DNA from 2 places in the Paenibacillus sp. J22P51 genome. Region 2 is predicted to be linked to the other one. Evidence: a T-box and tRNA genes for the amino acid it is inferred to sense, from the RefSeq annotation. Region 2 holds a T-box; the other holds one or more tRNA genes.
The links. The T-box of region 2 lies ahead of AC58QC_RS05230 (valine--tRNA ligase). A T-box ahead of a tRNA ligase gene usually reads a tRNA of that ligase, here a tRNA-Val.
Positions count from the first base shown of each region.

Region 1: it encodes a tRNA-Val, which carries the amino acid that the T-box ahead of AC58QC_RS05230 (valine--tRNA ligase) is inferred to sense. The anticodon was not compared.

Region 1 is NZ_JCAUAZ010000003.1:283,235-289,851, forward strand. Features, by position in the region: gene AC58QC_RS09445 (endo-alpha-N-acetylgalactosaminidase family protein) at 1-1,271, opposite strand, end outside; tRNA gene AC58QC_RS09450 (tRNA-Val) at 1,646-1,718, opposite strand; gene AC58QC_RS09455 (hypothetical protein) at 2,079-2,273, shown strand; gene AC58QC_RS09460 (alpha/beta-type small acid-soluble spore protein) at 2,811-3,020, opposite strand; gene AC58QC_RS09465 (hypothetical protein) at 3,171-3,332, opposite strand; gene AC58QC_RS09470 (hypothetical protein) at 3,621-3,947, shown strand; gene AC58QC_RS09475 (superoxide dismutase family protein) at 4,124-4,675, shown strand; gene AC58QC_RS09480 (hypothetical protein) at 4,698-5,198, shown strand; gene AC58QC_RS09485 (CBS domain-containing protein) at 5,276-5,701, opposite strand; gene AC58QC_RS09490 (divergent PAP2 family protein) at 5,800-6,258, shown strand; gene AC58QC_RS09495 (GNAT family N-acetyltransferase) at 6,339-6,617, shown strand, end outside.
Region 2 is NZ_JCAUAZ010000002.1:93,392-100,008, forward strand. Features, by position in the region: gene hemL (glutamate-1-semialdehyde 2,1-aminomutase) at 1-515, shown strand, start outside; gene AC58QC_RS05215 (phosphodiester glycosidase family protein) at 581-2,035, opposite strand; gene AC58QC_RS05220 (RluA family pseudouridine synthase) at 2,302-3,189, shown strand; gene AC58QC_RS05225 (LysM peptidoglycan-binding domain-containing protein) at 3,307-4,380, shown strand; T-box leader at 4,591-4,852, shown strand; gene AC58QC_RS05230 (valine--tRNA ligase) at 4,938-6,617, shown strand, end outside.

The DNA of each region.
Region 1 (6,617 bases), on a different contig from region 2:
TCGACTTCGCCCACATAGCTCCAATCCGGCGGAAGAGTCCACAGTTTGTTCGCATATCCCCCTTTACTGTAGGCGATCAACTCCGGTTTAGCTTGCCATAGCGCAGGGAAAAGCACGTCGTTGTGTTCCCGCAGCACTCTTCCGTTGCAGGTGACCGAACGATCCGCCAAAGAGACTACATGTCCCCCGGAATAATGCATGATTCGGTTTTCGCCCTTGTTTTCCAAACGCAACCGATCCAACGAATTCAAATATTGATATTGAAGCATGTTCAGACAGAACTGCTCCAGGAATAGCTGGTGCCAGTTCTCAAGCGGAAAAATATCCTCTCCTTGCACCCCCGTACCGAACAGAAATTCCAAGTCGGAGCTCATATGTGGAAAAGGAATGCTGTAATTACGTAAAGAAGCTCCGCTGATCAATCGGGCAGGACGTTCCAGAAAATGCTGCTCTTGATTTTGATCGAACCACCAGCACCATGGCTGCAAGCCGATGAACGGATCGGTGCGCAAAAGGGCAAAGTTTTCGCTCGTCACGTCGATGCCGCGCTGACGGAAATAGCGGATCGTACGGCGCATATATGACGACTCCTCGTCTTGCGATATACCGCTGTAAGTATTCGCCCTCGGGAAATACGCATCCAAATGCACCGTTCGCGCATCTTCCAGCTTCAGCAGCGATATGAGCTTTTCGATGCGCTGCACCGTCGTTCCGCTCTCCCACTCGTGCTTGTAGCAAATTTGATAGGCTGATCTATCGTTCCAGCAGCCGATTTGCAGCAAAGAGCCGTCTTCGTTGCGCGAGATCAGATCGCGCTCCAGGTACTGCTTCCAAAGCGGGCTGTCATCGTAAGCGTCCGTCATGTTGACATGAACGCTTATCGTCGTGTTGTAACGTCGAGCTTCCTTTACCAGCCACAGATAACTGTCTCTAGCACTTTCGTCCTGCGGTCTTTTTAAGTGCGGATTCACTTCGTCCCAGGCAGGATACTTGTCATCATGACCGTTGTACTGCCATCCGATAAGGTATATGATTTTCGGAATGCCTCTGGTCATCCTGTCCGTCTCTTTGATATATCGAAGCGCCTGCTCGAATGTGCAATGCACGTTCGAACCGCCTTTTCCGTCAGGCGTAGCCAACATCAACTTCATCGTCAGCATCTGGCTGTAATCGTAATTGTACAGAGTTTCCGGCTGCAGCGTCAGCCTCCAGTCGTAGTAATCCCCTGAAATGGAGCGCCATGCTTCTTGGAAAGCTGTTGTCTGAGACATCCAATCCCCTCCTTCGTTCTTCTGTAATCGCTAAGCATTCCAAACGAAGCGATTTCTTCTAAGCTTAATCGAGAGCATAATTTTGAGAAATGCACGATTTTCTTTAATACCTATACTATTTTGACTCTTTTATACGATTTCATAAAAATGCAAGATACTTAAATTCTAATTCAACTATGCTACCCATTAGTTTAATCCAATCCACACTTTCATGTCCTGATGACAAGTTATTACCTCAACGAGAACAGTGTTTTCTAGCTAAATAAGCGTCATCGGTGACCAGTATGTGACCAATGGGAATAAATTCAGTTTTACGAGGTATTTATGACTGCCTTAAAAACAAAAAGCCCTTACAATGTAAGGACTTTCTAGTATGACCTGTAGTGGGCTCGAACCACTGACCCCTACCCTGTCAAGATAGTGCTCTCCCAGCTGAGCTAACAAGTCGTTTATGGATACATTTAGTAATATACCAAGAATTCGAGAGATTGTCAATTGATGGGCAGGCTCACTTTTGCCAGAAAAAGATCAGCTTATGCAGGATAGAATAAGGCTTTCTCTTCTTTTTGGATCGCGGAATAAAGGGGGTATGTAAAGCTTCTTCAATTGGAGAATCTGTGTCTTTTGCAAGTAAAAGGGAAAGCTCCTCTTCTGTAACGCCTGTTGATGTCATAGCAAGTTGTCAGCCTCTCTGGTAATGATTGTGAATCAAATGTACCATATCCATGCGATGTTTCCTAGTATAGCTTTCATCTTGCGTGAATTTATGGTAACTTGAGATCATTAGAGTTTGGGAGGAAAAAGGATATGACGAAACAACAACATCGTTGGAATTTACGGTTGAAGAGTAGTAATGTGTATTTAGGTACTGTGTATCTGGGCGATCCTCTACCTGAAGTGGAAGATGTGATCATGATCGGCGAGAAAAAATATACGATTCTTGAGCTTGGAAGCACACGTGATGCAAGTGATGTTTTTGTTGAGGAAGTAAAGAAGAAGTAATAATAAAATGAAGGAGCAGATCTCAGTGATCTGCTCCTTCGTTTTTTATGTAATGTGATATAAGGACGCGAGGCAATCAACAAACATTTTATTATAATCTTCGCGGGACAGGTCTTTACTACATGCAATGTCTCTTCCTAAAAATTGAAACCAGGTGATTTCTGTAAGGTTTTTTTTGTACACAAACTTGTCGTGCTGAATAAGAAAGGTATCATTTTCGAAAAAAGGTACGTTGTCAAATTGGAGGGCAGGTTCGTTTTGCTTCTCGCTTACTAAGGTGGCCAATAAAATTAACATTCGGAAGGGGTCACGAAAGATTTCGTATTGCATGGTCATCGGTTCAACACTCCTTTTCCGGGTATAGGGGCAAGGTAATCATACTAAAACTAGGAGATCAATTATAGACATTTGGGAAAACTGGTGAGGAAATTGAAGGAAAATCGGAGGAATTCGAAGGAAATAGAAAAAAGACTGAAGGTCACTCTAAGGAGGATCGAGTGATTCAGTCTTTTTTGAGCTTGCTCCTACATCAAAGGATTAGCGTTTGTAGCCGCCGAGAGATTGTTCAGCCATTTGCACTAATCTTTTTGTGATGTTGCCACCGATTGAGCCAGCATCACGTGTTGCCAAATTACCGTTGTAACCAGAAGGGGAGAGAGGGACACCAATTTCCTGAGCGACTTCATACTTCATTTGATCCAGTGCTGCTTTAGCTTGTTGTACGACCAAAGTGTTTGATCTAGCCATTCAAAATCATCTCCTTTTTTTTGGTACACCAGTATTATTTGAATGTTCAGAATATTTATTCGCGGAAATCAAAAAAAATTTTTATAAAATCAATAAACCCCCAACGGTTAAGTTGAGGGGGATATTTTAACTATTATGATAGCGGTTTCATTATTCTTCTTCGGATTGTTCGCTTTCTTCCTCTGCAGCAGCTGCTTCTTCAATCGCTTCAGCGATTTCTACTTCAGCCTCTTGACTTACCACTTCTTCAGTGGATTCAGCAGAGATTTCTTCTTGCTCATTTTGTTGTACTACTTCTTCCTCTTGGCTCATTTTTGTCACCTCCTCTGATACGTATAGTAACATTGTATCAGTTCTACTAGGTTATACAAGTAGGTTGGAAGCCTATTGAATAGATTTAATGTAATCTTGATTGTTCTGTCACTTTTTAGGGATAAGCTGTTGCGGAACAAGTCGAAAAAGAAGAGAAAATCCGCTATTTTCGCGGCTTTCAGCGATTGTGCATGTTTTGTTTTTCTATGAATATAAATGAGGCTAAGTACCAATTTTTCATGATTTACTATGCTGAGTTTCTATGAAAACTCTTTAGGAGGAATCCGAATGAACCGGTCGGATGTTATTTTAGAGCTACAACTTGTACCAGAATTATTAAAACAAGCAGAAGCCATTTATGTCGATGCCGTATCTGAATTGAATTGGGCGAAGCATATGCTTCTATCCAAAGAGTATGAAGTGATTGGTGAAGGTCTCGTTACCGGGAAAAATGAGCTTCAACGACAAGCAGAATTATGGCCGTACACGAAAGACTTACAGAAGCAGGTTTTACAAATGGAAGATGCAGTTGAACATACGAAGGTTGAGTTCCACTTCTATAAAAGGAAATTAGAAAATCTTCAAATCATTGCCAAGCTCATGACCATTTTATAATCATATCCAAGAGACACAAATAAGAAGGGCCTGCGATCGAAAGATGGCAGGTTTTTTGTTGTGCCAACGGAAGAATTAGAAAATTTGTTAGTTGAAATATGGTTACCGTGAGAGGCAGTTGTGCATCCTAAGGGTAGAATATACCAATGTGTGGTTTTACAGGAGGATTGTACACAATGAAATCAGTTCAATTTATGGTGACGGCCAGCTTGGGTCTCTTTATGTTGACAGGTTGTCAAGCAGCTAGAAGCACCTTGGTATCAGAGGCAACTCCGCCTCCAGAAACAATCAGTGTTGCACTTATCGGAGCAAATAACCAATCGGTAGGGTCAGCGCAATTAACGGCCGTGAAGGAGGGTGTACAGCTGGATGTACAAGTTAGCGGGCTACCTCCTGGTGTACATGGCTTGCACATTCATGAGAAAGCTATATGCGAAGCACCAACGTTTGATTCGGCTGGAGCGCATTTGAATCCTCATAAAAAGGAACATGGCTTCTTGAATCCCAAAGGGGCGCATGCGGGAGATCTTCCAAATCTCATTGTGGATGCACAAGGCAATGGGAAGTTCAGCGCTGTAACGAAGGCGGTCGTGTTAGAAAAGGACCAAACGAACTCGCTTTTTAAACCGGGAGGCTCTAGTTTGGTTATTCATGAGAAGGCAGATGATCTGAAAACGGATCCATCCGGCAACTCGGGTAAGCGGATTGCTTGCGGTGCTGTGAAATAAGGGAAGGAAGGGTTTCGACAACATGATCAAAACACAGGATCTCAAGTTGCAAATGGATGAATTAACAAAACAAAATGATATGGTATTGATCGAATTAGAGCAGGTCAAAAAGATGTTGATCTCAAGCGCTCAAAGCTCTCAAGACAGCCAAGGTCAAAAGGCTTCCACTGATAACAGTGTAACCGCGCAAGACGAAGCAGCAACTACAAGTGCCTCTCAAAGTCAAAACCAAAGCCAAGATCAGAGTAAAGATCAAAGCCAAGGTCAAAGCCAAAATATGAAATCAAGCCAGGGTGACTCGAATAATCAGCAAGTAACTGATTTAGCCAATGAGCTTTTGAAAATTAAAGATTTAGTTGTTAAGCTGGAACAAAAAACATCACAGTACGTCAGTAGTCAATCCAATGGATCGCTAACCGAGAAAGATGCGGTTAATCTCATTCTTACTCTAATGAATGGGATGGTAGACTGGGCAAGTGAATTTGTATCTTCCAAAGCATCCTCAAATGGCCAGTTACAATAATAATATGGTTAGAAAAAAAGGAAAAAGGCTGAATATATCAGCCTTTTTCCTTTTTTTCATAACTAATAAACGATAAATTAGGGCTGTACAGCTTTGGTTCTAAAGTTCATTTGCTTCGCGCAATACTCAATAATTTCACTCCGTCGAACGATCCCGATGAATTTATCCGAATCATCGACGACAGGTACAAAGTTTTGTACTTTAGCCAAATCAATCAGATCCACCATGTCTGCATGAATATGAACGGGTTTATTTTTAACTCGCAGAGGAACTTCTTCAAGTACATGTCGGTGGGCATTCTCAAAGCCGATATGCTCAGAATTTTTGAGAAACCAAAGTAAATCCCCTTCGGTAACGGTTCCTACATAATGACCCTCATCGGAAAGAATCGGGACAGCGGTATATCGATGATACTCCATACGCTCCAACGTTTGTCGAAGGGTTGCTTGTGGAGTCGCGGTAATGACTTCGGATTTAGGTAAAAGGAAAAAGGCGATATTCATCAGTCACACTCCTTACAAAGAATCAATGTGTCTAGTATAACAAACTTTGCGCATAGAATCTAAACCTGTGATGGATGCTAGTAGTGAGGTGAACGGAAATGAATCGAGCATTGACTACGGCTCTGATCGGTATTGGTGCCGCTCAAGCCATCAAATTACCTTTAACGTATGTGTTCAGTAAAAAATGGGATTGGTCACAATTAGTACAAACAGGTGGAATGCCAAGCTCTCATTCATCAGGTGTCACGGCATTGGCCACATATATTGGGCTGAAAAGAGGCTTCTCTGCCATTGATTTTGCGGTGTGCTCCGTATTCGGAGCAGTTGTCATGTACGATGCAATGGGCATCCGCAGATCGGCTGGTGAGATTGCTGTAGAAGTGAATGATCTAGATGAGCAGGTCGAACGAATTGCTCGCCAGCACCCCGGGTTGTATCATGCCAGAAGACGCAAAGCCTTGAAGGAACGATTAGGTCATTTACCGCGGGAGGTAGCTGCTGGTGCCCTGTTTGGGTTTGCCATTGGGGCTTGCAGCTATTTATTGGAAAAAAAATAAAAGCGATTGTTCGCATATGGACAACATTTCCGGAATGGGATAAGATCAAGAAACGATCTTAGAGAGAGGAAGAAGCCCATATGGAAACAATTCGTGTTACTACAATGGATCAACTGAAAGCTTGTTTTGCTGTTCGTTTTAATGTATTTGTTGATGAACAACAAGTACCCGCTCACCTCGAGATGGATGAGAAGGATGAGTCGCCGGAAGCCTGTCATCATTTTCTCATTCAAGATGGAGAAGTTCCAATAGCCACTTCCAGATGGTACGAATATCAAGAAGCAACAGCCAAATTACAGCGTGTTGCCGTCTTAAAGGACTATAGAGGCCGATCGCTTGGGAAACAACTCATACTTGAT
Region 2 (6,617 bases):
GCGTTACGCCTGATTTGACTTGCCTAGGTAAAGTAATCGGTGGTGGACTTCCCGTAGGCGCTTATGGCGGTCGCTTGGACATCATGGAACAGATCGCCCCTGCGGGTCCGATATACCAGGCGGGTACTTTATCGGGAAATCCACTTGCGATGGCGGCGGGCTTTGCGACCTTATCCTTACTGGGTGAGCCGAATGTCTACGAGGAGCTGGAGCGCAAGTCGGCAAGATTGGAAGCGGGCTTTGCTGCGAATGCTGCTGAGTTTGGTATTGCGAGTACGATCAATCGCGTAGGCTCGATGGTATGTCCATTTTTCACAGAGCTGGCTGTAACGAACTACGACTCGGCCAAAACATCCGATCTAGGTCGTTTTAATGCCTACTTCGGTCATTTGTTGGATTTAGGTGTTTCCGTTGCACCTTCGCAGTTTGAGGGAATGTTTGTATCTACTGCTCACTCCGATGAGGATATTGAAACGACGATCAATGCACATCGTGAAGCTTTGAAACGTTTATAAGATAGACAAAGGGGCTGCCCTCCGTAGACATTTCTACGTGAGTGCAGCCCCTTTGAGCTTGCCAATTAGTTAGGTTTAACGGTTGGTGATGTAGTGTTAGTCGGTGAGACTACGGTTCCATTCGTCGATGGCTTCGGTGAGACACTTGGCGTCGGCGTTGGCGTTGGTGTTGATGTTGTTGACGGCTTCGTAGTACCACCAGTTGTATTCCCATTTCCAGGCGTTGGTGTAGATGTAGGCGTAGGATTTGAGGAATTTGATGGTGTTGCTGAATTATTCGGTTTATCTGTTGCATTCGGTTTGGTCGATTCTGTACTTGATGGTGAAGATGATCCACCACCTTTTCCTGCTTCAGACGTATTTTCCGGCTTTGCAGATGGCGTAGGTGTAGCTTTAGGCGTTGGAGTAGGTAATTTACCTTGCGCCTTTAGTGCGGCTTGTTCCTTCAAGAAATCTGGGTGATCATAGGCACCGCCTGGATCAATCTTTGTAAGTCCTTCCCAAATGTTCTTCACGACGATATCGTCAGGGTTACCAAATACCAAGAAGGCTGATGGCAAGCGACGCTCGCCGTAACGACTAGAAGGTTTGGTAATCAATTCGTTATTGTAAACCATTTCGGAAGAAGCTCCGCCATCAAGGAATCCGGCATTAATAACGCCATCTTCTAAGAATAGATCCTGTACTTCTTTCAGTGTCGCACCGACACTTGAGGTTTGACGACCATCGATGACGATAAAGATGACGGTTCCGTCTGCTTTTTGCCCTACAGCTGTTCGCGGCGCGCGTCCCCAGCCACCATCACCGCTTGTAATAAGCGGCTTACCATTCGCGATTACGCGAGGGTAGAAAGAAACGGCTTCTGTGACACCGAGCTCCAACAGTTCGTTGATCGAGTATTTTCCGATAATAAGCGTGCCTTCTTTGGTAAAGCCAACAATTTGTTGTGGATTACTTCCTTCTTGATCCGTATAAAGAATGTTGCCACCGGACATAATAGCACCGATTGGGGCAAATCCGTTCCCAAGTCCGTCAGGATCGTTAAACCCGCCGCCATTGACACCGGCAACTGCACCGGTTCGCTGAACCATGGACGTGATTCTTTCACCTTCACCTTGCTTACCTGGTACAACTACACGAATCGTCCGCGGATCATAGACATACATCCGCTTTCCTTTCCAGAATGTACCTGAGATATCTTCCACCTTGACAAGACTTTCGATGGGGCGTTTTGTATTAAATTGCACGGCCTCCAAATCTTGCTTCTCTATGGAGTTGACCTCTGTTAGATTCTGCATTTCCAGAACCATCTGATCCCTGCGTTGCGCACCTACGAAAATCCATGCCCAATCACGATGCTGTGTTGTAATGACTGTTTTAGCCAAATACTCACGAATATAAGTCCCCGGCGGGGTTAGAAATAAAAAGCTAGAACTTAAAAATGTACATACTGCTATAACAAGTAAAGTCCGCTTCAGCCAACTATAATTTCGAAAATGATTTGCAATTAAACTACCCAAGGTAAACCTCTCCTGCTCTATTAATAAATTGATAGAAAATGTCGAAAAAAAACAATACAAGAATTATAGTATCATATTTTTACATGCAAATGGTAATGGTAATTGTTAAAATAAAGTGTACATAATCCCTGCTTTGTTAAGGAGCTCGTTCTACTTATGAAACGTTATTACTTTTTTGATTTTCCAATCGATCTAATGGCGATTATTTTGGTGTTTCTACTTATTCTGCTAGCAATCTTTCTATCATTTCGTAAAGGCATGAAATCATGATGAATTGGTCACGAGATGGAGAATGGCTGCAGCTACCACTTCCGAACGAGCATTGGAAACCGCTTAAACCAGGTGCAATTGAAGAATTAGCGGCTTTCTTGCCTGTACCTCGCAAATTTTTTCTACGCTTAGCTTCACAGGGACTTATTCGCGTTGAAGGCAGTACGATTCGGCTAAAGGTATTTCCTCAGGAGAAGGCGGCGTTTAAACCCGAGTCATATCCATTAGACGTCTTATTTGAAGATGAGTTCACTCTAGTCGTGAATAAACCCGCTGGTAAGTCTGTCCATCCAGCTGAAGTCGGACAAGGAGGAACGCTTGCTAATGCGGTAGCTCATTATTATGAAGCGACCGGACAAGCATGCGGCGTTCGTCATATTCACCGTCTAGATCAAGATACGACAGGCGTTGTACTTTATGCCAAAAATGAATGGGCCCATGTCCTATTGGATGAAGCCATGAGAGAGAAGCAAATTGATAGACGCTATATAGCGTTGGCTCAAGGGATTTTCAAAGCAAAAGAAGGATGGATTAATGAACCGATCGGCAAGGATCGTCATCAGCCAGGGAAACGAAGAGTAGCCCCCAATGGGGATCAGGCGCTTACGCACTATCGTGTTGTTCAACAACTGAAAGCTGCGGCACTTGTGGAAGTAGAATTGGAGACAGGCCGAACGCATCAAATTCGTGTGCATCTCAGTTATTTGGGACATCCCTTGGTAGGAGACACCTTATATGGGGGTTCTTCGCGTTTATTTCAAAGGCAAGCTCTTCATGGTGAACGGCTTGTATTTAAGCATCCGATAACACAAGATGAGGTCGTAGTTCATGCGCCTTATCCACTAGATTTCAAGTTATTATTGGACCAGATGTCCGCGAATTGAAAAATGTAGTCATGCCTGGCCTCCTCCACCCATATACTTTTAGAGACAATCAAGTATATCACCCAACAATTCGGAGCTGATTTATGTTTCGAGTTAACGGAAGGGAGGATTCATTCGGTGTCTGAACAACAACCAGGGTTACGATTTGATATTTATGAACGTGTGCATTTGCAGGAAAATTTGGCGGCTATACAAGAATTAAATGAAGTAGAATTGCTTCCGCATATTCAAGTGATAACGCTGGATGATCAAGCGATCTTAAAGGGGAATTTACTACTTACGGGTAATTACTTTAGTGACGAAGGCGGCAGTCCTCGCACACTTGAGCATTTAATTCCTGTCGAAATCACGCTTCCCTTGAATCGCATTCATCGTGTAGAAGATATTCAGGTGGAAATCGAGAACTTTGATATCGACCTCTTATCGGCTCGCAGCTTGAATGTAACGGGGGTTCTTTCCCTACAAGGTGTAGAAATGGTTTCTGCACAGCAAGAGAACTGGCGGGAGGAAGAAGAGGTCACATTTGTTCATCAAATTGACTATCCGCGCTCCGAGCCCATCATTCCGTACGCACCAGCACCCGTACAATTTGCGCAGGCTGTGCAAGAACCACAGATTCCACAAGTGATCCAACCACCGCCGACACCAGTCCTTCCTACGCCGATTCCTACACCATCTCCAACTCTAATTGCAGCTGCACCTGAACCAGCGGTCATTGCGGCTCAACCAGTCAGTCATGGCGATGACACGTTTGGAGTAGAAGTGGAACAAATCGAGCTGAAGGTAACCCCGCATGCCGATAGTACCGTTGTTACGGAGGAGAAAAAGGAGCTTAAAGTTGCCTTTGGGAAGAAGGCCGCGGACGCTGTGGAGGTTAACCCGTATGGCATCAAATCGTTATTATCAAAGGCAGGCACGTATCTTTCCGACAAGCGGATTGCGGAAGCAGAGGCGCAAGCGGCTCTTGAGGCGGAATCGCGGATAGATGCCGTTGAATGGAGGAGATTATTTCTCCAGAGCAGATCGGAGTCGCAAGAGTTCAAGAAGCTCAAATTATGTATCGTTCAAAAGGAAGATACGTTAGAGTCAATTGCCAAGCGATATCAACTGACAACGCGTGAGATTCAATTGATGAATCGATTGAGCGATCAGGATATCACAGTGGGTCAAGTTATTTATCTGCCCAAATAATAACCGATACATAGGCAAGAGCCTCCGGCTGCTATCGCGGCTGGGGGCTCTTTATGTTTGGGGGAATATGGGATGTAGTTAAGGTCAACGTATAAGTTACACCATTTCGCCCAATACTAGAAAATAATCCTAATAAAAGGCGCTGAAATTATTGACTATGTGTAAATAATTCGATATCATATAGTGTAAATCATTTTCAAACCAACATATGGAATTGCAAAGATAGGGAGTAGTAGTCGGAACGCCCTTCAGAGAGTGGAACTGCAGCGCTGAGAGGTTCCTCAGGAAACATCCGATCGAAGTCGCCCTGGAGCAGTAAATGTGAGTGCAATCGCAGAGTTATCGTTTCTCGCATGCATTAGCATTTTCCGGTCGCAGCCGTTATCTGTTATAAGTGTCATGTTATTTGCTATTGGGGCAAGTCACATGAAATGAAGGTGGTACCACGGAAGCTATACCTTTCGTCCTTTTTTGGGCGAAAGGTTTTTTTGTGTTTATTTGCTCATCTTAATTTTTTGCAATCACATTAACATCTAGCCAGATATGGAGGTACTTTTATGACCGAAGCCAAATTACAAACAGAAATGCCTACCACGTACGACCCGAAAGAAGCGGAGCGTAAATGGTACGATTACTGGATTAAAAATGAATTTTTCAAAGCAGGCAACCGCCCTGACGCGGAAACCTACACGATCGTGATCCCGCCTCCGAATGTAACAGGTATGCTGCACATCGGGCATGCGCTTGATTTTACACTGCAAGATATTCTGATTCGTACGAAGCGTATGCAGGGCTTTGACACGCTGTGGCTGCCTGGCTCTGATCATGCTGGGATTGCAACGCAAACGCGTGTTGAGCAGAAGCTTCGTGAGCAAGGACAAACGCGCTACGATCTTGGACGCGAGAAGTTCTTGGAGAAGGTCTGGGAGTGGAAAGAATTATATGCGGATACCATACGCGAGCAATGGGCCAAAATGGGCTTCTCACTTGATTATTCGCGTGAACGCTTCACCCTAGATGAAGGACTTTCACAAGCGGTTCGTGAAGTTTTCGTTAGCTTGTTTGAAAAAGGCCTGATTTATCGCGGCAACTATATTATTAACTGGGATCCAGCGGCACGCACGGCTCTTTCGGATATTGAAGTTGAATATAAAGAAGTACAAGGTGCGCTGTATCATTTGAAGTATGAAACGACTGACGGATCAGGCTCCATCGTTGTGGCTACGACGCGTCCTGAAACGATGCTTGGCGATACAGCCGTTGCAGTTCATCCGAAGGATGAGCGTTACAAGCACCTTATCGGAAAGTCTTTACTGCTTCCAATCGTCAACCGCGAAATTCCGATTATTGCAGACGATTATGTTGAAAAAGAGTTCGGAAGCGGCGCAGTAAAAATCACGCCTGCGCATGATCCGAACGATTTCGAAGTAGGAAAGCGTCACAATCTGCCGCAAATTCTCGTTATGGACGAATCCGGAACGATGAATGCGAACGCTGGCCCTTACCAAGGGCAGGACCGTTTCGAGTGCCGGAAGCAAATCGTAGCAGATTTGAAAGAACAAGGCGTTCTGATTAAAATCGAAGAGCACGTTCACCAAGTTGGACATAGCGAGCGCAGTGGTGCAGTTATTGAACCTTACTTGTCCACGCAATGGTTCGTGAAAATGCAGCCGCTTGCTGATCAAGCGATTGAAGCGCAAAAATCAGGCACTGGTGTTAATTTTGTACCAGATCGTTTCGAGAAAACATATCTGAGCTGGATTGAAAATGTACGTGACTGGTGTATTTCCCGTCAGTTATGGTGGGGACACCGAATTCCTGCTTGGCACTGTGCTGATTGCGGTCAAGTGACCGTAACCCGTGAAGATGCTACAGCTTGCTCACATTGCCAAAGCACGAATCTTAACCAAGATAACGATGTCCTGGATACATGGTTCAGCTCGGCGCTATGGCCTTTCTCCACATTAGGGTGGCCGAATGATTCCGAAGACATGAAGCGTTTCTATCCGACGAGTGTTCTAGTAACTGGCTACGATATCATTTATTTCTGGGTAGCTCGAATGATTTTCCAAGGACTTGAATTTACGGGACAAATTCCTTTCAAAGATGTGCTTATGCATGGTCTTGTTCGCGATTCCGAAGGCCGCAAAATGTCCAAATCCCTTGGTAATGGTGTTGATCCGTTAGAAGTTATCGAGAAATACGGTGCGGATGCCATGCGTTATATGATTTCTACG